DNA from 2 places in the Stenotrophomonas sp. GL_111 genome. Region 1 is predicted to be linked to the other one. Evidence: riboswitches for the same ligand, from Rfam matches in the RefSeq annotation. Region 1 holds a riboswitch; the other holds the start of a gene.
What was found. A riboswitch is a leader RNA that binds a small molecule or an ion and turns the genes downstream of it on or off. The one in region 1 is predicted to bind thiamine pyrophosphate.

Region 1 (10,312 bases):
GGGGAAGTCACCGGGGATACCAATACTCCGCCGGTCCTCCACTACCCCTCCTGACCGATGCCCGCCACTGGCCACTGCCCCCGAATTTCGCTGCTCGCCCTGCTGCTCAGCTCCGCCGTGCAGGCCATGGCGGCCGAACCCGCGCCCGCCGATGAGGCGCGCACGCTCGACCAGGTGCAGGTCATCGGCCAGGCCACCAGCTACGCCAAGACCACGGTCAGCCAGGAAACGCTCAACCGCCAGCAGATCCTGAGCAGCGTCAACAACGCGCTCAATGAACTGCCCGGCGTGGTGGTCAGCGAGGCCGATGCCACCGGCTCGTCGGTATGGGGCACCCAGATCAGCATGCGCGGCTTCGTCACCAACCGCGATACCCAGCAGATCGGCACCACCATCGATGGCCTGCCCAATGGCGGCTCCGGCTACGGTGGCGGTTCGCTGGCCAACCGTTACATCGACACTCTGGACCTGGAGACGGTGGAAGTCAGCCAGGGCACCGCGGACATCTCCTCGCGCTCCAACGAGGCGCTGGGCGGCACGCTGAACTTCCTCACCAGCGATCCCCTCGCCGAGCGCCGCCTGCGCATGGTGGTCGGCGGTGGCGACAACGACATGCGCAAGTACTACGTGCGCTACGACACCGGTCTGCTCGGCGGTAATACCCGTGCCTGGGTCAGCGCGTCGTCGGCGCGGGTGAACGACTGGATCGATGGCAGCGGCCATGTCAGCAACGACCACATCGCGGCCAAGTTCGTCACTGAACTGGCGCGCTGGACACTCAGTGGTTATGCGTCGTACAACGATGCCGATGAGCCGGAGTACACCAGCGTGAGTCCCGCCGCCTTTGCCACCAACCCCGAGCGTGATGGATTGACCGGCACCCTGACCGGCATCCCCTACCTGGACCAGAACTTCCGCTCCGGTTCGCGCGCGCTGCGTGAGAATACGTTCGGCTACCTGCGCGGCGCCTTCGATGCCGGCAACGGCTTCAAGGCCTCGCTGACCGGCTACGCGCACGGTATGAAGGGGCGCGGCGACTGGCTGCCGCCGTACCTGGTGCAGGCCCGCGCGGACGGCGTGGGCAGGCCCGAGTCGGAATACCTGGGCGGCAGCACGGTCTATGGCGGCAGCGCGCTGGGCCAGTTCTACTTCGTCAATCCCGATGGCAGCGCCGCACAGATGCGCGCCGGCTGCACGCCGCGGGCCGGTTTCTCCGCCGAGTACGACCCGAACTGCTACCCGGCCGGTGCGCAGGGCGTGCAGTCCTACCGTCATTCGCACTACGACAACGACCGCGCCGGCTTCACCGGCGACGTGGAGTGGAAGCAGACGCTGGGCGAGGTGGACAACACCGTGCGTGCGGGCGTGTGGGTGGAGGAGTACAAGCGCAGCGTGCGTCGTGACTGGCATCGCCTGCTCAACGTGGGCACCGACATCAGCTTCGATCACCAGCCGTACTGGGTGCAGTTCGAAGACCGCTACAAGACCAGCGAGCAGATGTACTACATCGAGGATGTTGCCCGCTTCGGCCCGTTCAGCGCTCGCCTGGGCATCAAGCAGTTCTTCGTGGACCAGAAGCGCAACCGCGTGATCGGTGCGGCCGAGAACGTGCGTTCGGATTCGAAGTCCGACCCGTTGATCTCGGCCGGTGGTACCTGGACGTTGCCGGTCGAGGGGCTGGAGCTGTTCGCCGGCTACTCGCAGAATTTCGCTGCGATTCCGTCCGGCGTGCTCGGCGAAACCGATGCGCAGCGCTTCGCCCGGGTCGAGCCGGAAACCGCCGACAACATCGAGCTGGGCCTGCGCGTGAGCCGCTGGCCATTGACCGGCTCGCTGACCTTGTACAACATCAAGTTCGACAACCGCATCGTGTACCTGCCGGCGCGCCTGGCCGAGGGTATCGACTACCTGGATGAGACCGACGGCGTGTACGAGAACTTCGGCGGGGTGGAAAGCACCGGCCTGGAAGCCGCGCTGGGTTACGGCTGGGACAACGGCTGGCGGATCAACGGTGCCTACACCTACAACCGCTCCAAGTACCTGGGCAGTGGCAATGCCGCACGCGATGCCGAACTGCGCATCGTCGATGGCGCCCAGGTGATCGGGCAGCCGCGGCATGTGCTGGTGATGTCGGCCGATTGGCAGGGCGACAGCTGGAACGTCGGGCTGTCCGGCCGCTACCTCGGCGAGCGCTATCTGGACGCTTCCAACAACAACCGCCTGCCCTCGGCCACCGTGTTCAACGCCAACATCGGCTTCGACCTGCAGAGCCTGTCGCCGAAGCTCAAGGGCGTGGGCGCCAGCATCGTGGTGAACAACCTGACCGATCGCCGCTATCTGGCTGGTGTGGACGGGCGTGACTCGGCCTTCATCGGCGCGCCGCGCACGGTCGGTTTCTCGGTGCGGGTCGACCTGTGACGCTGGGGCCGGTGGCGCTGGATGGGGGACGCCGCCGGCTGCTGCAGGCCGGGTTGGCCGGTGGCATCAGTGCGCTGCTGCCGAGCATCGCGCGCGCGGCGGCCATCGCGCCGTACGCGCGCAGCCACAGCCTGGAGGACATCCAGCACATCGTGGTGCTGATGCAGGAAAACCGTTCCTTCGACCACTACTTCGGCACGCTGCCCGGGGTGCGCGGCTTCGGTGACCGCTTCGTGGCCCCGGCCGCGCCGCTGGGGCCGGGCCAACCGCGGCGAACGCTGTGGCTGCAGCCCGATGCCGCGGGCACCCGCAGCATCATGCCGTTCCCGCTGGATACCGCCGCGCACTTCGGCTACATGCGCGTGGAAGGCACCCCGCACACCTGGCCCGATGCGCAGCGGGCCTGGGACCACGGCCGCATGGGCCAGTGGCCAGCGGCCAAGCAGGACCATGCGATGGGCTACTACCGTCGCGATGACCTGCCGTTCCAGTTCGCCCTGGCCGAAGCCTTCACCGTGTGCGATGCCTACCACTGCGCGATGCAGGCCGGCACCAATCCCAACCGCCTGTTCCTGTGGACCGGGCACAACGATCCGCACGCACGTGGCGGTGGCCCGGCGGTGGCCAACTCGCACGACAACTTCCCCGAGCTGGGCGGCCATCCCGATTCCTACACCTGGACCACCTATGTCGAGCGCCTGCAGCGCGCTGGCGTGGACTGGCGCATCTACCAGGACATGGCCGACAACTTCACCGACAACCCGCTGGCCGGGTTCGAACCGTTTCGCCGCGCGTGGCGTGCCGCGCCGGGCCACGATGCGGCACTGCGCGAGCGCGGGGTCAGCACGCGTGGGCTGGCCCAGTTGCGCGAGGACGTGCTCAAGGGCGAATTGCCGCAGGTCAGCTTCATCATCGCCGACGCGGCCGGCAGCGAGCATCCGGGGCCGTCCAGCCCGGCCCAGGGCGCGGCCTATACCGCACGCGTGCTGGATGCGCTGACCGCCGACCCACAGGTGTGGAGCCGCACCGCGCTGCTGCTGATGTTCGACGAGAACGATGGCTTCTTCGATCACGTACCACCGCCGGCACCGCCCTCACCGGACCCCAGCGTGGCAGGGGGATGGGCCGGTGCCTCGGCGGTGGCCACCGACGGCGAGTACCACCGGCAGCCTTCGCCGGGCAACGAGAAACAGGATCCGCTCGATCTGCGTGGTCGCCCGTATGGTTTGGGCCCGCGGGTGCCGCTGTACGTGATCTCGCCGTGGAGCCGCGGTGGCTGGGTCGATTCGCAGGTCTACGACCACACCTCGGTGATCCGCCTGATCGAGCGTCGCTTCGGTGTCGCCGCACCGGACCTGTCGCCATGGCGACGCGCGGTGTGCGGCGACCTCACCGGCGCCTTCGATTTTTCGCATTCCGATGCACGTCCTTTCATCGCCAGCCTGCCGGCCACGGCCGAGCGGGCCGCACGCGCGGCGGCGTTGCCGGGGCGCACCGTCCCGGTACTGCCCGACGGCCTAGTACCCGCGCAGCAGGAACCGGGCGTGCGTCCGGCACGCGCGCTGCCGTACCGCCCTCACGCAACGCTGGTGGTGGATGCGCAACAGCGTGGCGTGCGCCTGCGCCTGGGCTGTGAGGGAGCGCCGGCGGTGCTGCATGTCTACGACCGGCTGCAGCTGGACGCCGTCCCGCGCCGCTACACGCTGCTGCCGGGCGCGCCGCTGGAGGGGCATTGGCCGCTGCATGCACAGCAGGGCTATGACCTGTGGCTGCTCGGCCCGAATGGCTTCCACCGCCACTATCGCGGCGATGCGAACGCGGAAGCCGCACTTGAAGCCAGCGTTGATCGCAGTGCTGCCGGGCTGCGCCTGCAGCTGTACAACCCTGCCGCGACTACGGTGCTGGTCACGCTGGCTGCGGGTGCGTACGCCGCGTCGATGCCGGCGCGTCAGATCACGCTGGCACCGGGCCAGCGCACCGAGCTGGGCTGGGATGCCGTGCCTACCCAGGGGTGGTATGACCTGATACTGAGCTATCCCGGCGGATCGCAGCGCCTGGCCGGTCGTGTCGAAGATGGCCGACCGGGCTGCACCGATCCGGCGATGGGCACCGAGGGAATGCGCCTGCTGCTGGACGACAACGACAACCTGGGCAAGCAGGAGTCATAAGAAAATCCCGTAGCGGCCGCGCGCTGTCCCGCGCGGATCGGCGTCTAGAATTGCGGCATGACAGACACGATCACCACGGCTTTCGCACGCGCACGTAGACGACGGATTGCTGCTTTGGCGGTCTGCCTGCTGCTCGGCGGATGCGCGCGGGGGCATGCGGTACATGAGCGGATTGCGGGCATCGCCGCGCTGCCGAAGGACGCGGTAGCGTCGGTCGATACCGGTAGCTTCGAGACGGGCCGTTTCATCGCGTCCGATGGCAGCGTGCTGCCGTATCGCCTGTTGCGCCCGCCCACGGTCGAGGCCGGGAAACGCTATCCGCTGGTGCTCCAGTTCCACGGGTCCGGCGGAATCGGCACCGACAACCTCAGCCAGCTCGACCGCCTGGCAAAAAGCTGGGCACTGCCGGCGGTACGCGAGCGCCATCCGACCTATGTGCTGGTTCCGCAGTTCCCGATCCGGAGCGCCAACTACGGACCGGCAGCGCCCGACCAGGCCTCCGATGCCGCGCCAGCATTGAAGGCGGCGCTGGAACTGGCCAGGTCATTCGCCGCCGCGCACCCGGTGGATACCGGCCGGGTCTATACGGTGGGCTTCTCGATGGGCGGATCGGCGGCCTGGTGGGCGCCGATCCTGGACCCGGCGCTGTTCGCGGCCAGCGTGCCGATCTCCGGTATCGCACCGTGCGATGCGCATGCGGCCGCGTTGCGCGATCTTCCGCTGCTGATCATGCACGGCGATGCCGATCTGGAAAACCCGATCACCGCCGACCGGCGCTTCTTTGCCGCCCTGCAAACGGCCGGGGCCGGCCACATCCGGTTCCGCGAGTACACCGGCCTTGCCCATCAGCTGCCGGACGATATCCAGCCGGGACACGCGTGGCGCGACTGGCTGTTCCAGCAGCGCCGTGCCACGCACGGGCCGGGCGCGCAGGCACACCAAGGCAGCGCGCACGCGTACCCCGATCCGGTCCATTGCGGTCGCTGAAGCGCCGCCTTCAGCGCGGCTGTTCGTCGGCAAACGCTACGCCGGCCCGGCCTGCCGCGGTCCATGCACGAAGCCCCATCACCGCCAGACCGACGAAGACCAGATAAAGCCCGGCGGTGACGTTGAGCGACTTCACCAGGTACATGCCGACGTACACGATGTCGACCACGATCCACAGCCACCAGGCCGCGGTGTGTCGGCGTGCCTGCCACCACTGTGCCACCAGGCTCAGCGCGGCCAGCATCGCATCCAGCCACGGCAGCGCGGCATCGGTGAAGCTGTGCATGGCCGCGCCGAGCGCGATGCCGAACACCAGCCCCACACCGAGGTCGCGCAGCAGCTGCCGCCGTGGCAGCACCACGATGATGATCTGCCCGTCCTGGTGCGCGTGCTGGCGCCAACTGCGCCAGCCGTAGACCAGGAAGCCGGCGAAGGCGACCTGCAGCAGGGCATCGGAGTACAGCCGGGTTTCGGCGAATACCAGCGTGTACAGCGCAACGGCGACCAGGCCCACCGGCCAGGCCAGCATCCGCCGTTGCGCCATCAGCCACACGCCCAGGATGCTGAAGGCAACCGCCGACCATTCCAGCAGCGCAGCGCCGTTCATAGCGCCACGTTCACCGACAGGCGCGCCTGGCGCGGTGCACCCGGGAACAGGTAGTAGTCACCGAAGCTGCTGCCGGTATCGCGCCAGTAGAAACGGTTGAACACGTTGTCCACCGACAGGTTCCAACGCACCGCGTGATCGCGCAGCGTGTGCTGGAAGACCACGCCGGCATCGACCACCTGGTAGCGCGGTGCACGCACCCGCCCATCGGCGGTGGCCACGTTGGAGGCCGCATAGCGCCACGCGCCGCTGACGCCCAGACCGGGCACGAACGGCAGCTGGTAATTCAACTGCACGCTGGCACGCGCCTTGGGCACGTTGACCAGCTGGTGGCCCTCGTAGGTCGGCGTGCCGGCATCGCGTGCGCGGGCCTGCAGCAGGGCCGCGCTGGCGGTGATGTCCAGGCGCTCGGTGAGGTGGCCGTTGGCGGTCAGCTCCAACCCGGTGTGGGTCTGGGTGCCGGCTTGGACGAAGGTGTAACCGGCATCGCTGCCGTCGGGCTGGGCGAACTGCCAGGGTTGGCTGGTGCGGAACACCGCCGCGCCCAGGGTCAGCGCCGTGGCCGAGGCGTACTTGATGCCGACCTCGAGCTGGCGCGATTCCACCGGCGGCAGGAAGGTGTCGGCATTGGAGGTCCAGAACGGCGCCTCCTGGCCCAGCGCGATGCCGCGCACGTAGCTGGCGTACGCGCTGATCTCGTCGGTGGCCTTCCAGACCAGCGCGGTCTGCGGCAGGAAGCGCGACAGGCGGCTGTGCCGCTGCGGGGTGCCGCGCTTGTCGTAGGCACGTTCGTCCAGGCGCACGTAGCGGCCGCCGGCCAGCCATTCCCAGTCCGTACCGAAGCTGATCCGGTCCAGAGCGAACACCGCCGTCTGCCGGCTGTCCAGGCGCCGTGCCGAGGCACCGGGCAGCTTCGGCGACGGCGCGAACACCGGCAACCGCGGGTCGGCGATGTTGGCCGTGCCCACGTACTCGTTGACGTTCTGGCGCTTGTCCACGGTGCGTCGGAACCCATCCACGCCCAGCGTCAGCTGGTGGCCGATGCGACCGGTGGCGAACGCCCCGCGCAGTTCCGCGCGCGCTTCCTGGTTGCGGCGCGTGTCGTCGGGGCTGCGGTAGTCGTAGACGTCGTAGTCGCCGTTGGGCGCGAAGTAGTTGCCCGGCACGCTGCCATCGGCGCACTGCGCGGCGTAGTAGCAACCGTAGGCGAAGGCGACGTTGTCATCGATCACCGAGCGGCTGTGGCTCACCGACACGCGCGACTGCCAGTCGGCGTTGAAGTCGTAGGTATGCAGCGCGGTGAGGTTGGTGCTTTGGATGCCGACCGGCTGCTGCCACGGCTGGTAGCCGAGCATGCGCGTGCGGTCCACCCCACGCGGCAGCTGCGAAGCCCCCAGCAGCTGGTAGCCGGACACCGAACGCTGCGCGCTGGTCTGGTAGTTGGCATCCACTTCCAGTTTGCCGCGCTCGCCGATCAGCCAGTCGGTGGCCAGCGCGTAGAAATTGCGCCGACCATCGGCGTGGTCGACATACGAATCGGTGTCTTCCCAGGCCGCGTTGAAGCGCACCCCGACGCGCGGCGTCAGCCAGTGGCCCACGTCCACGGCGGCATAGCGCGAGCCTTCCGCGTCGGTGCCCAAGGTGACGTTGCGCACCTGCGCCGGCCGCTTGCCGACGTAGTTGATGATGCCGCCCGGTGCCATCACCCCGGCCGCCAGACCGGCCTCGCCCTTGAGGATCTCCACCCGCTCCACGTTCTCCAGCGCCAGGCGCTGCTCACCGGTGATGGCCAGGCCGTTGAAGCGATAGCCGGTACCCGGGTCGAGCGCAAAGCCGCGGATCGCGATGTTCTGGTAATAGCCCACCGGCGCATAGGCATCGCCCAGCGAGGCATCGCTGCGGGCCAGCTCGGACAGGGTGCGCACCTGCAGGCGGTCCAGTACCGCGCGATCGAGCACGTTCATCGAGGCCGGCGTGCTTTTCCAGTCGCCGGCGCCGAAGCTGCCCGACGCAACGGCGTCCGCAGCAGGCTGGCGTGCCTGCACGCGGACAGCGGCAAGTTCGGTCGGGGAGCGGTCGTCGGCTTCTGCGGCGGCGGCGTGCAGCGGCAGGGCGGCGCACAGGGCGGCGGTCAACAGCGAGGTTCGATAGCAGCGGTTCATGCGATTCGTCATCAGCGATGGGGAGACGAAGCGACGGCGAACGCGCGCAGACCGCCGATGCGGTGCGCCCACTGCTCAAAGCTCCCTACGCCGGTGCAAACCGGATCAGGTTCCAAGGGACTCTCTCAGCCTGGCAATCCAGGCACCCCCGCTTCAAAGGCTATTTCACCACAAATGGTACGGATTTGCCCGTGCAGGCTCAGGCGGCGGCGTGCAGGGCCTCGAGCAGGCGCCGCCCCTCGGTGCTGGCGAACCACGCGGCATGCCCCAGCAGGAAGGTGTGGTAGGCCACGTCGGCGTTCGCGGTGGAGCCGGTAACACCTTGGAAATACTCGACTTCCGACAGCGCGAAGTCGACGTGGACCAGCGGCAGCAGGTCGGCCATCAGGTGCACACGCCCGGCCGACAGCGGCAGCACCTGCCGGTAGCCGTCGAGCAGGGCCAGTGCGATGTCCAGGTGCACCGCCTGCGCACCGCGTTCGAGCTGCAGCCAGGCGATCGCGTTGCGTTCGATGGCCGTGGCCAGGTCGAACAGGGCGCTGGTGGGCGAGGCCAGGCCGAAGTCGAGGACGGTGCTGACCTGCATCGCGCCATCGTGGGGCTGCCAGAGCAGGTTGGAGACATGCCAGTCGTTGTGCGCCCACAGCGCCGGCTCGGCCTGCAGACGCTCGGCCATACCGGCATGCCAGGGCAGCACCGTGCGCTTGAGCTCGTCCTGCCAGGGCGTGTGCGCCAGGTAGTCGGCCAGGCCCGGCCGATCCGCCAGGTCGCGCTGCAGATGGGCGATTGGATCGGCACTGCGGATCAGGTCGTCGCGTGCCACCAGGATGTGCGTGCTGCGCTGGGCCACCGGATGGCTGGCGGTGGCGCGGTGCAGGGAGGCGAGCATCCGGCCGGCCTCCAGCGCCTGTGCGACATCGTCCAGCGGCGTCCACGACGGCGCATCGCGGTACAGGTCCTGGCCGACCCCGACGGTATGCAGTTCATAGGTCCAGCCGGCGTGTTCGACCGCCGTGGCGCCACCGGCGTCGCGTAGCAGCCCGACCACCGGCACGCCCGCGGCAGCGAGGTGCTCGATCAGCCGATGTTCTTCGTTGAGCACCGCCGCGGTGCGCACGCTGTAATGGTGCCGCTTGATGAAGACCGGTTGCCCCGCGCCTTCCACGATAGCCGCGGCGGACAGCGGGCGCGGGCTGTGCCAACGCACCTCGCCGTCGCCCTGCAGCTGTGGGAAGCGGCCGCGCAACCAGGTGATTTCCGCAGCGCTGATTGCCGGCCAGTCGGCCGCCACGGCGTCGTTGTTGAGGCCCTGGACGTGGTGGTCGGTGTGGGTCATGGCAGGTGCGGTGCAGGGCGGGCGGGGCGCGAAGCCGAGCATGGTACTCCGCGCCCCGGTCAGCCTGCAGGCCCTGCGCGTTTACCAGCCGCGGCCCTGGCGACGATCCCAGTCGCGACGTTCGCGTTGCTGGTGTTCCCAGCGGCTGCGCTGATTGCGGCGGTCATAGCCACGGTCGTAGCCGTAGCGGCGGTCATAGCGCTGGTCGTACCGTTGGTCATAACGCTGGTTGTAGCGCTGGTCGTAACGGCGGTCATAGCGATGATCGCGGTTGTCGCGTGTGGTCAGGTTGCCGATGGCGCCACCGGCCACCGCGCCGCCGACAGTCGCTGCCGGGTCGCCATTGGAGAGCAGGTGGCCGGCCACACCGCCCACCACCGCACCGACCACGGTGCGCTTGTCCTTTTTGGACAGGGCGCTGGCATCGCCGACGACGGCCACACCTGCGGTGAGGGCCAGGGCCATCGCCAGTCCACGGAGGCTGAGTGCGGATAGATTGAACATGTGCGGTTCTCCAGTGAGGTGCTTGCCACGGATACCACGCTGGCGCCCGAACATTGTCGGAACATTGCCGCGCGGCGCCACCCGAGGTGCGCATTCATCTAGCGGCAATCGGCATGAAGCGGCGCTGAAA
Region 2 (10,312 bases), 1.1 Mb from region 1:
GGCGCCCGCAGCGCCACAACCGCACGCACACGCCGTGCGGGCGGCGGGGGTCGGTCGGGCGGTGGCGGGCTGGCGGGTCATGGCGGAAGGCAACTCGGGGAAGGGGGAGGCGGGGAGGGGGAGTGCGAAACGAAGGGTTCTGAAACGAAAAAACCCGCACCTGGTCGGATGCGGGTTTTGATGGATACCTGGCAGTCTTGCTTACACGCCGGTCCGTCCCGCACCTGTTGGTTGGGTAATAAGTACGAGTACAAGAAGCGAACGGATCGAGGCGCCGCCGGTGTCGGCGTGCTCGATGGATTCGCGGATGGCTGTGCGCTGCAACATGAGATCGAGAAAACCACAGCGGTTTTGACGGTGTCAACCTTTGCGACGACATTTCCAACAGTTTCGCCTGCATCCAGCGCAAAGCCCCGCCACACAAGGATGGTTGCGGGTGAAATCGTTCTGGTGAACCCGAATTCACTATTTTGCGTGGTCGTTATGCGCGGAAACGGTGGCGTTCGGACGTGCGGCCATGACCATTGTGGGATGTCGCCAAGGGCGCTCAGCGGCGACTATCCCCATTGCTTTCACCCATCAGGAATTGCCGTGCCTTCACCGATTGCCCGTGGTCTGCTGACCGCCGCCCTCCTGTGCGCCCTGCCGACGCTGTCTCAGGCCGCCGACCGCATCACCGGCCATACCTTCGCCACCCGTTCGGAAGTGATCGCCCCGCACGCGATGGCCGCCACCTCGCAGCCACTGGCCACCCAGATCGCGCTGGACGTGATGAAGTCCGGCGGCTCGGCGGTGGATGCGGCCATTGCCGCCAACGCGGCGCTGGGGCTGATGGAGCCGACCGGCAACGGCATCGGCGGCGACCTGTTCGCGATCGTGTGGGACCCCAGGACCGCGAAGCTGTATGGCTACAACGGCTCGGGCCGGTCGCCGAAGTCGCTCACCCTGGCCGAGTTCCAGCGCCGCGGCCTGAAGGAGATTCCGCCCACCGGGCCTTTGCCGGTGTCGGTGCCCGGTGCGGTGGATGGCTGGTTCGCGCTGCACGAGCGCTTCGGCCGCAAGCCGATGGCCGACAACCTGGCCCCGGCCATCCGCTACGCCCGTGAAGGCCATCCGGTGGCCGAGGTGATCGCCTACTACTGGGACCGCTCGGTGCCCAAGCTGTCGCCGTACCCCGGCTTCAAGGAGCAGTTCACGATCAACGGCCACGCCCCGCGCAAGGGCGAGATGTGGAAGAACCCGAACCTGGCCAACACCCTGGAGCAGATCGGGCAGGGCGGCCGCGACGCGTTCTACAAGGGCGATATCGCGCGCACCATCGGCAGCTACTTCAAGGCCAATGGCGGCTACCTGAGCTATGAGGACATGGCCAGCCACCACGGTGAGTGGGTGGAGCCGGTGAGCAGCAACTACCGGGGCTACGATGTGTGGGAGCTGCCGCCCAACAGCCAGGGCATTGCCGCGCTGCAGATCCTCAACGTGCTCGAAGGCTACGATTTCTCGAAGATCGCCTTCGGCTCACCCGAGCACGTGCATCTGTTTGTGGAAGCCAAGAAGCTGGCCTTCGCCGACCGCGCCCGCTTCTACACCGACCCGGCATTCCATCCGGCGCCGGTGGAAAAGCTGATCTCCAAGGGCTACGCCGCCGAGCGGCGCGCGTTGATCTCGATGGACAAAGCCCTGCGCGAGGTCCAGCCCGGCACGCCCAAGCAGTTGCAGGAAGGCGATACGATCTACATGACGGTGGCCGATGCGGACGGCATGATGGTGTCGCTGATCCAGTCCAACTACCGCGGCATGGGCAGCGGCATGGCCCCGCCGGGGCTGGGCTTCATCCTGCAGGACCGCGGCGAGATGTTCGTGCTGCAGAAGGATCATCCCAACGGCTATGCGCCGGGCAAGCGGCCGTTCCAGACCATTATTCCCGCCTTTGTGACCAAGGATGGCAAGCCATGGATGAGTTTCGGGGTGATGGGCGGTGCGATGCAGCCGCAGGGGCATGCGCAGATCGTGATGAACATGGTCGACTTCGGCATGAACCTGCAGGAGGCCGGCGATGCCCCGCGCATCCAGCACGAGGGCTCGACCGAGCCGACCGGCCAGGCCACCGCGATGCGTGATGGCGGCGAGGTGAACCTGGAAACCGGCTTCCCGTATGAAACGGTGCGTGCGCTGATGCGCAAGGGCCACCGCGTGGTGTTCGCCGATGGCCCTTACGGCGGCTACCAGGCGATCCTGCGCGATCCTGACACCGGCGTTTACTACGGTGCATCCGAAAGCCGCAAGGATGGCCAGGCTGCAGGCTACTGAGCACACAGAACGGTAGAGCCACGCCATGCGTGGCTGCACCGCCCGCATGAACGTTACCTAGGGTGCCCGCGCCGCTTCGTCGCGGGTTTCTTCCTGCGCTGCGATTTCGCGCTCGATCCACTCGTCCATCATCTTCCGCGCGCGCTGCGCGCGGCGTCGCTGCAGCGCGTATTCCATATCCAACACGCGGTACAGCGACCACATCACCAGCAGCATCAGCAGCGCGAACGGCAAGGCGGCAATGGTGATCATGCCCTGCAGTGCGTCCAGCCCACCGGCCAGCAGCAGTGAGCCGGCAATCAGCGCAATCGCCACGCCCCAGGTGATGCGCCGCGACAACGGCGGATCACCCGCTTCATCGGTGGACATGGTGGCCAGCACCAGCACCGCCGAATCGGCCGAAGTGACGAAGAAGATCACCAGCAGCACCAGCGCGACCACCGACAGCAGCATCGGCATCGGCAGGCTGTCGAACATGGTGAACAGTACCGTCTCATAGCCATTGCCCAGCGCCTGGACCAGGTCGACATGGCCGAAGATCTGCGACCACAACGCGGTGGCGCCGAACACGGAGAACCACAGAAAGCCCAGCAGGCTCGGCGCGATCACCACGCCCAGCACGAACTCGCGGATGCTGCGCCCGCGCGATACCCGCGCGATGAACGACCCCACGAACGGTGCCCAGGCAATCCACCACGCCCAGTAGAAAATCGTCCAGTCCGCCACCCAGGTGCTGCCCGAGAACGGCGACATGCGCAGGCTCATCGTCACCAGCTGGTTGAGGTAGGAGCCGATCGTGGTGGTGAAGGTATCGAAGATGAACGCCGTCGGCCCCAACACCAGCACCAGCGCCAGCAGCAGCGCTGCCAGGCCGAGATTGAAGTTGGACAGCCACTTGATGCCGCGTTCGACGCCACTGGCGGTGGACGCCATGTACAGCACGAAAGCGACCGCGATGATGGTCAGCTGCACGGGCGCGGTGGAGGGGATGCCGAACACCCGTTCGATGCCCGCCGCGATCTGGATCGTGCCGAAGCCCAGCGTGGTAGCCACACCGATCGCGGTGGCCACCACGGCCGACACGTTGACCACCGTGCCGATCCAGCCGCGGTGATGGCGGCCGATCAAGGGCTGCAGCAGATCACTGATCTGGCCGCGGCCATTGCGGTTGAACTGGAACCAGGCCATCGCCAGCCCGATCAGGGCGTAGATCGCCCACGGATGCAGGCCCCAATGGAAGAACGCATAGCGCATCGACGCGCGCGCGGCATCCATGCTCTGTGGCGCCAGGCCTTCCGGCGGTTTGACGAAATGTGAGATCGGCTCGGCCGCACCCCAGAACACCAGGCCGATGCCCATGCCCGCGGCGAACAGCATCGACATCCAGCTGGCGTTGGAAAAATCCGGCTCGGCGTCTTCACCGCCGATGCGCAGCGAGCCGAAACGGCCAAATGCCAGGTACATCAGGAACGACAGGGTGACGAACACCACCAGCAGGTACAGCCAGCCGGCGCTCTTGATGATATGCACCAGGCCGGTCTGGACGACCGCGTCGAAAGGACCGGGCGCAATCCCGGCAATCAGCACCAGCAGCAGGACCAGCGCGATGGAAACACGAAACACCATGCAGGAGTTTCTCCGAACAGAAGGGGCGAGCGAATGCTTGCAGTCTCCAGCGGCACAACGGCGACAACTGGGGCGAATCAAGCCGGTCGATGCCGGACGGCGCGGGGGCAGGGCCTGGCGCTGCACGGGGGAGTTGGAGTGATCCAAGCAGATACCGCGCCGAAGCATTGTAGGCCAAGTGGTGTAAGCGCTTTGTTCACATCCAAGCCGATGCGGGTGCCAATCGCGTGCGCGGCGGCGGAAATGTGCGGGCCTTTGTGCTCTAATTCGCCCCGAAGCGGGGGTACCGCGGCCACATGGCCAAGGTTGAGACAGTCCCTTCGAACCTGATCCGGTTGATACCGGCGTAGGAAGCTTCGCAACTGCAGACGCACTGCGCCACCGGGCCACCACACCCGGATACCGCCCGCATTCCGTCCGCCGTGCGCCGCCGCTTCGTCCCCGACCTCTTTGGACGATGCCCGATGAACGCACAGCCTTCCGCCCTGCAGCAACAGGCCCAGCAACTTTCCGAGTCGGTGACCCGCCCGATTCCCGGATCGCGCAAGATCCATGTACCCGGCTCGCGCAGCGACCTGCAGGTGCCGATGCGCGAGATCGTGCTGACCCGCACGCCCACCCTGTTCGGTGGCGAAGAAAATGCCCCGGTCACCGTGTATGACACCTCCGGCCCGTACACCGATCCCGACGTGCAGATCGATCTGTCGGTCGGCCTGCCGGCATTGCGCGCGGCCTGGGTGGCCGAGCGCGGTGATACCGAACTGCTGCACGGCCTGAGTTCGAGCTTCGGGCGCTCGCGCGAAACCGACGCCCGCCTGGATGCGGTGCGCTTCCCCTCGCGGATCACCCCGCGGCGTGCGGTGGCCGGTGCCAATGTCACCCAGATGCACTACGCGCGCCGCGGCATCATCACCCCGGAGATGGAGTTCGTGGCCATCCGCGAGAACCAGCGCCTGGAGGCGATCCGCGATGCGGCGCTGCTGGCCCAGCATCCCGGCGAGTCCTTCGGTGCGTCGATCCCGAAGATCATCACGCCGGCGTTCGTGCGCGACGAGATCGCACGCGGCCGTGCCGTGCTGCCCAACAACATCAACCATCCGGAAAGCGAGCCGATGATCATCGGCCGCAACTTCCTGACCAAGATCAACGCCAACATCGGCAACAGTGCGGTGTCCTCGGGCATCGCCGAGGAAGTGGAAAAGCTGGTGTGGGCGATCCGCTGGGGTGGCGACACGGTGATGGACCTGTCCACCGGCAAGCACATCCATGAAACCCGCGAGTGGATCATCCGCAATTCGCCGGTCGCCATCGGTACCGTGCCGATCTATCAGGCGTTGGAGAAGGTCGATGGCCGCGCCGAAGAACTCACCTGGGAGATCTTCCGCGACACCCTGATCGAGCAGGCCGAGCAGGGCGTGGACTACTTCACCATCCACGCCGGGGTGCTGTTGCGCTATGTGCCGCTCACCGCAAAGCGCGTTACCGGCATCGTTTCGCGCGGCGGCAGCATCCTGGCCAAGTGGTGCCTGGCGCACCACAAGGAGAACTTCCTCTACACGCATTTCGAAGACATCTGCGAGATCATGAAGGCCTACGACGTGACCTTCTCGCTGGGCGATGGGCTGCGCCCGGGCTGCATCGCCGATGCCAACGATGCGGCGCAGTTCGGTGAGCTGGAAACCCTCGGCGAGCTGACCAAAATCGCCTGGAAGCACGACGTGCAGACCATGATCGAAGGCCCCGGCCACGTGCCGATGCAGCTGATCAAGGAGAACATGGACAAGCAGCTGCGCGAGTGCGGCGAAGCGCCGTTCTACACGCTGGGGCCACTGACCACCGACATCGCGCCGGGCTACGACCACATCACCAGTGCGATCGGCGCGGCGATGATCGGCTGGTACGGCACCGCGATGCTCTGCTATGTCACCCCGAAGGAGCACCTGGGCCTGCCCAACCGCCAGGATGTGCGCGACGGCATCATGGCCTACCGCATCGCCGCCCATGCCTCGGACCTGGCCAAGGGCCATCCGGGTGCGCAGGTACGCGACAACGCGTTGAGCAAGGCGCGGTTCGAGTTCCGCTGGGAGGACCAGTTCCACCTCGGGCTGGATCCGGAGAAGGCCAAGGAATTCCACGACGAGACCCTGCCCAAGGACGCGCACAAGCTGGCCCACTTCTGTTCGATGTGCGGCCCGCACTTCTGCTCGATGAAGATCACCCAGGACGTGCGCGAGTACGCCGCCGAACATGGCCTGAGCGACCAGGCCGCGCTCAGCGAGGGCATGGCCGACAAGTCGGCGCAGTTCCGCGAGCTCGGCGCCGAGGTCTATCGCCAGGAGTGAGCCGTGCGCCGGGGTGGCGCGTGCCGCCCCGGCATCCTCATCCGGCCTGCGCGGCGTCCGGGCTAAGCTCGGCGGCGACAGGGCAGGGGACTCCGCATGGCAATCGCACGCACCACCCGTTGGCTGGCCATCGCCCGCCGCTATCCCTCTGCCTGGTTGCTGGGCGTACAGCTGCTGGGCGTGTTGCTGTACCCGGCCATGGACGAGGCCGGTGCCAGCGGCGCGTTGTTCGGCGCGTTCGGCATCGCCGTGCTGGGGTTGGCATTGTGGGTGGTGCGGCGCAGTCCGCTGGGGATAGGGCTGGCACTGCTGCTGGCCGTTCCGGCGGTGGCGTTCTCCATCGCCGGGGCGCTGCTCGGCCGGCCGGCGCTGGTTACCACCGCGCAGCTGCTGGAATGCCTGCTGTACTTCTATACCGCCGGCAGCCTGATCGCCTACATGCTCCAGGACCACAAGGTCACCCGCGACGAACTGTTCGCGGCCGGGGCGACATTCACCTTGTTGGCCTGGGCGTTCGCGTTCGCATTCGCGGTCTGCCAACAGTGGTATCCCGGCAGTTTCATGGCCACCAGCGAGACCGAATTACGCACGTGGATGGAGCTGCTTTATCTGAGCTTCAGTTTACTTTCCGGGGTCGGCCTGAGCGACGTGGTGCCGGTGCATCCGCAGGCCCGTGCGCTGGTTATGCTGGAGCAGTTTTCAGGGGTCATGTACGTGGCCCTGGTGGTATCGCGGCTGGTCGGTCTGACCATGCTCAAGCGGACACAAAACTGAATCGCAGATAAAAAATTCGCGCCCGAAGACGCGAATAGTGAAGCGATTTATGTGAATTCGTCGGCGAGAGAGAGCCTGTTGTCGTCCACGCGCATAGGCGCGGTTAACCGGCATAGGCTAGTATTCGCGCGCCAAAGTTTTTTTGCGGTTTGCGCTGATGCCTTGTGCGGAATCTGGCGGTTCGATCGATCAACGTTTGATCGTGATGAATGCTGCGTTCCTGTTGTTCAGTATTCACTCGTACCACCGGAATGATCAGCATCGAAAGTGAGACGCCTGCGGCCGATGTCATTCGAATCGGCGATTGCACCCTGACGCTGTCTTCGCGTGAGGTGGTCGTGGATGGCGCGCGTCGGGTCCGCAGGCTGACACCCAAGGCACTCGGTGTTCTGAAAGTGCTGATGCGCACCCCCGGTGCGGTGGTGACCCGCGATGAACTGTTCGCCGAGGTCTGGCCCGATACGCTGCCCACCAACGATGTGCTGACCCAGGCGGTCACCCAGCTGCGCAAGGCCTTTGCCGGCGACGACGAAGGCGGCCTGGCGTATATCGAGACCATCGCCAAGACCGGCTATCGGCTGCTGCAGCCGGTCAGCGTGGTGGAGCCGGTGCTGGCCGATCCGGCGGATCTCGATGCGGTAGTGGCCGAGGTGCCCGGGAATGACGTGATCGCCACGCCAGTGCGTTCCCCGCGCAGCCGCTGGCGGCGTATCCGTCGCCATGTCCTGCTGGTGATCGGCCTGGGCATGCTGGTGGCGTTGCTGGTGATGGCCGCGTTGCTGCTGCAGCGACCGCGCGCGGATGCACCCCCCAATGGTGTGCTCGAAGACGGCAGCCGGGTCATCGGCAGCCCGCAGCGCCCGTATCGCCTGATTACCGCCACCGCCGGCTTTGAAACCTATCCCACGCTGTCGCCGGATGGCTCGCAGGTGGCCTACGAGGCCGACAGCGGCCGCCCCGATGGCGGCACCATCAAAGTGCAGACCTCCGGAAGTGCGCCGGCGCGGTTGTTGACCGAGACGCCGGACGGGTTTTCCGACCGCTTCCCGAACTGGTCGCCGAATGGCCGCGAGATCGCCTTTGCCAGGTTCGGCGTGGACAACAGCTGCGAGGTGCTGGTTGCCAATGCCACGGGCGGTGGCCTGCGTCACCTGACCCGTTGCGATGGCACCGAACTGCTCAGTTTCGATTGGACCCCGGATGGGCGCGGGCTGGTATTCGGCTCATTGGCCGGGCGCTTCGCGCACCGCGGCATCCGCGTGCTGGATCTCGCCAGTGGGCACTGGACGGCGCTGGACTACGAGATCGCCGAGGACAGCTTTGACTACGCACCGCGTTTCTCGCCCGATGGCCGCTGGATCGTGTTCGTGCGCAATCCGCAGATCGGCGATCTATGGCGGATGCCGGCCCAGGGCGGGGTGCCCGAGCAGTTGACCGGCGATTCGGCCGAAATCCGCGGCTGGGCCTGGCGCAGCGACAGCCGCCATATCGTGTTCGGCCGACGCGTGGACAGCGAATCGCGGCTGTATGAGCTGGACACCGAGACGCGCACGCTGCGCGATGTCGGGATCGACGATGCGCAATCACCGGCGCTGTCGCGGCACAACAACATGCTGGCCTTCGTGCACCGCAAGGCGCAGTTCGGCTTGTTCCGGGTGCCGGTGGAGAACGGGCATCCGGGACGCCCCGAGCGTCTGTTCGCCTCCAATGGCCGCGATGGGCAGCCGATGCTCGCACCGGATGGACACCAACTGGTGTTCACCTCGGACCGCTCCGGCAACTACGGGCTGTGGTGGGCCGATCTGACCCGCCCCGATTCACTGCGCCCGGTGGAAGGGCTGCGCCCGGAAACCCGCCAAGCGGCCGACTGGTCGCCTGACAGCACCACGTTGCTCGTATCCGGGCGTGATGCACAGGCGCGCCCGGTGATCTATGAAGTGTCGCCGCGCGATGAGCAGGTGGTGGCGCTGCCGGTCCCGGTCGCGCAGCCGCTGCAGGCGCTGTATGCCGGCGATGCCGATCACGTGCTGGTGGTCGAGCGCGACCCGGACGAGCGCATGCGCTTGTCGTTGTTTGATCGGCGGGCCACGCCCTGGCGTCTGCTGGGCAGCATCGAAGGCGTATCGCAGGCGCGTTTCGACGCCGCCGCCCAACGCGTGGTGTTTACCCGGCTCTCGGCCGGTGGCCTGTGGTCGGCCGATGCCCTGCTCAGCCCCGGCAGCATCCAGCAGGTCAGCGAAGACCGGCCCTCGCGTTGGCGGTACCGGACCTGGACCGTGGCTCGTAACGGCAGCCTGGACTACCTGTCCAATCGTGCTGATTGCGCCACGCTGTTCGCGCGCATCAACAGTCCGGACGCCGGCACCGAATACTGCCTGGACCGTGATCGGCTGAGCGCCGGTAACGGCTTCAGTGCGCAACCCGATGGCAGTGCGGTGTACCTGGCGCTGGCCGTGGCCGATGGCGCGGACATCGGCGTGATGAACCTGCCGGCGCCGGTCGCCCCGGTCTTTTCCTCGGCCGCCAACCTGCTGTTCTTCAAGGAAAAATAGCCTTCGTGATTCTTTCGTGCCGACGTCGTGTCGATTTCGGATGAATCTCGGATGGAATTCCTGACCGCGTTGACCTGATTTGGCAAAACGGGTGCCCCGTAACGGCAAACCCCACGGTGCAGTCATGCGTCAGCTTTCCCTGGCCGATCGAGGCCAATCGCTCTCCCTGGACAAGATCGTCGACGACGGTCCGCTGCCCGCGTGTCTTGGCGTAGCCCGCCTGGGCAGCCTGCAGACGACCGGCACCACGTTCACGGTCTGGATGCAGCTGCGCGGTAGCGCCTGGGTGGAATCGAAGGAGGGCAAGTTCCGGCTGCGCCAGGGCGAGTGGATCGCCTTCGAGAAGGAATCGCGCCCGATGGTGCAGGCTGGTCGCGACGGTCTGTGCATCGGCCTGAGCCTGACCCCGGATGCGCTGCGCGCACTCAGTGACCTGGCCGACTGCGGCCTGTACGCCGGTCGCGGCACGATGACCCGTGGCGAACTGCGCGTGGCGCTGCGGCTGTGGCGCGATGCCCTGGCCAGTGGCCAGCCCGCGCAGGCACTGCGCCCGGTGCTGTTGCATCTGGCTGCGTTGCAGCAGGGCATGGCCAGCGGCGTGCAGCGCTGTCCGGGCCGGTCGCGCAGCCGCAAGCGCCAGGTGTTCGGCCGCATGCAGCGTGCGCGCCTGTACCTGGAAGGCAACAGCCACCGCGTGGTGCGCATCGG

Region 2: linked by a shared signal. The riboswitch ahead of thiC (phosphomethylpyrimidine synthase ThiC) and the one ahead of AC3IPM_RS00840 (TonB-dependent siderophore receptor) in region 1 are both predicted to bind thiamine pyrophosphate.

What each region holds. Positions count from the first base shown of each region.
Region 1 covers NZ_CM174421.1:188,740-199,051, forward strand. Annotated here, with positions in the region: gene AC3IPM_RS00820 (TonB-dependent receptor) at 58-2,418, shown strand; gene AC3IPM_RS00825 (phosphocholine-specific phospholipase C) at 2,415-4,586, shown strand; gene AC3IPM_RS00830 (carboxylesterase family protein) at 4,644-5,573, shown strand; gene pnuC (nicotinamide riboside transporter PnuC) at 5,584-6,180, opposite strand; gene AC3IPM_RS00840 (TonB-dependent siderophore receptor) at 6,177-8,342, opposite strand; TPP riboswitch at 8,408-8,502, opposite strand; gene AC3IPM_RS00845 (phosphotransferase enzyme family protein) at 8,542-9,678, opposite strand; gene AC3IPM_RS00850 (glycine zipper 2TM domain-containing protein) at 9,760-10,182, opposite strand.
Region 2 covers NZ_CM174421.1:3,558,626-3,568,937, reverse strand. Annotated here, with positions in the region: gene ggt (gamma-glutamyltransferase) at 604-2,310, shown strand; gene AC3IPM_RS15845 (BCCT family transporter) at 2,368-3,936, opposite strand; TPP riboswitch at 4,206-4,306, shown strand; gene thiC (phosphomethylpyrimidine synthase ThiC) at 4,401-6,278, shown strand; gene AC3IPM_RS15835 (ion channel) at 6,375-7,052, shown strand; gene AC3IPM_RS15830 (winged helix-turn-helix domain-containing protein) at 7,304-9,604, shown strand; gene AC3IPM_RS15825 (AraC family transcriptional regulator) at 9,729-10,312, shown strand, end outside.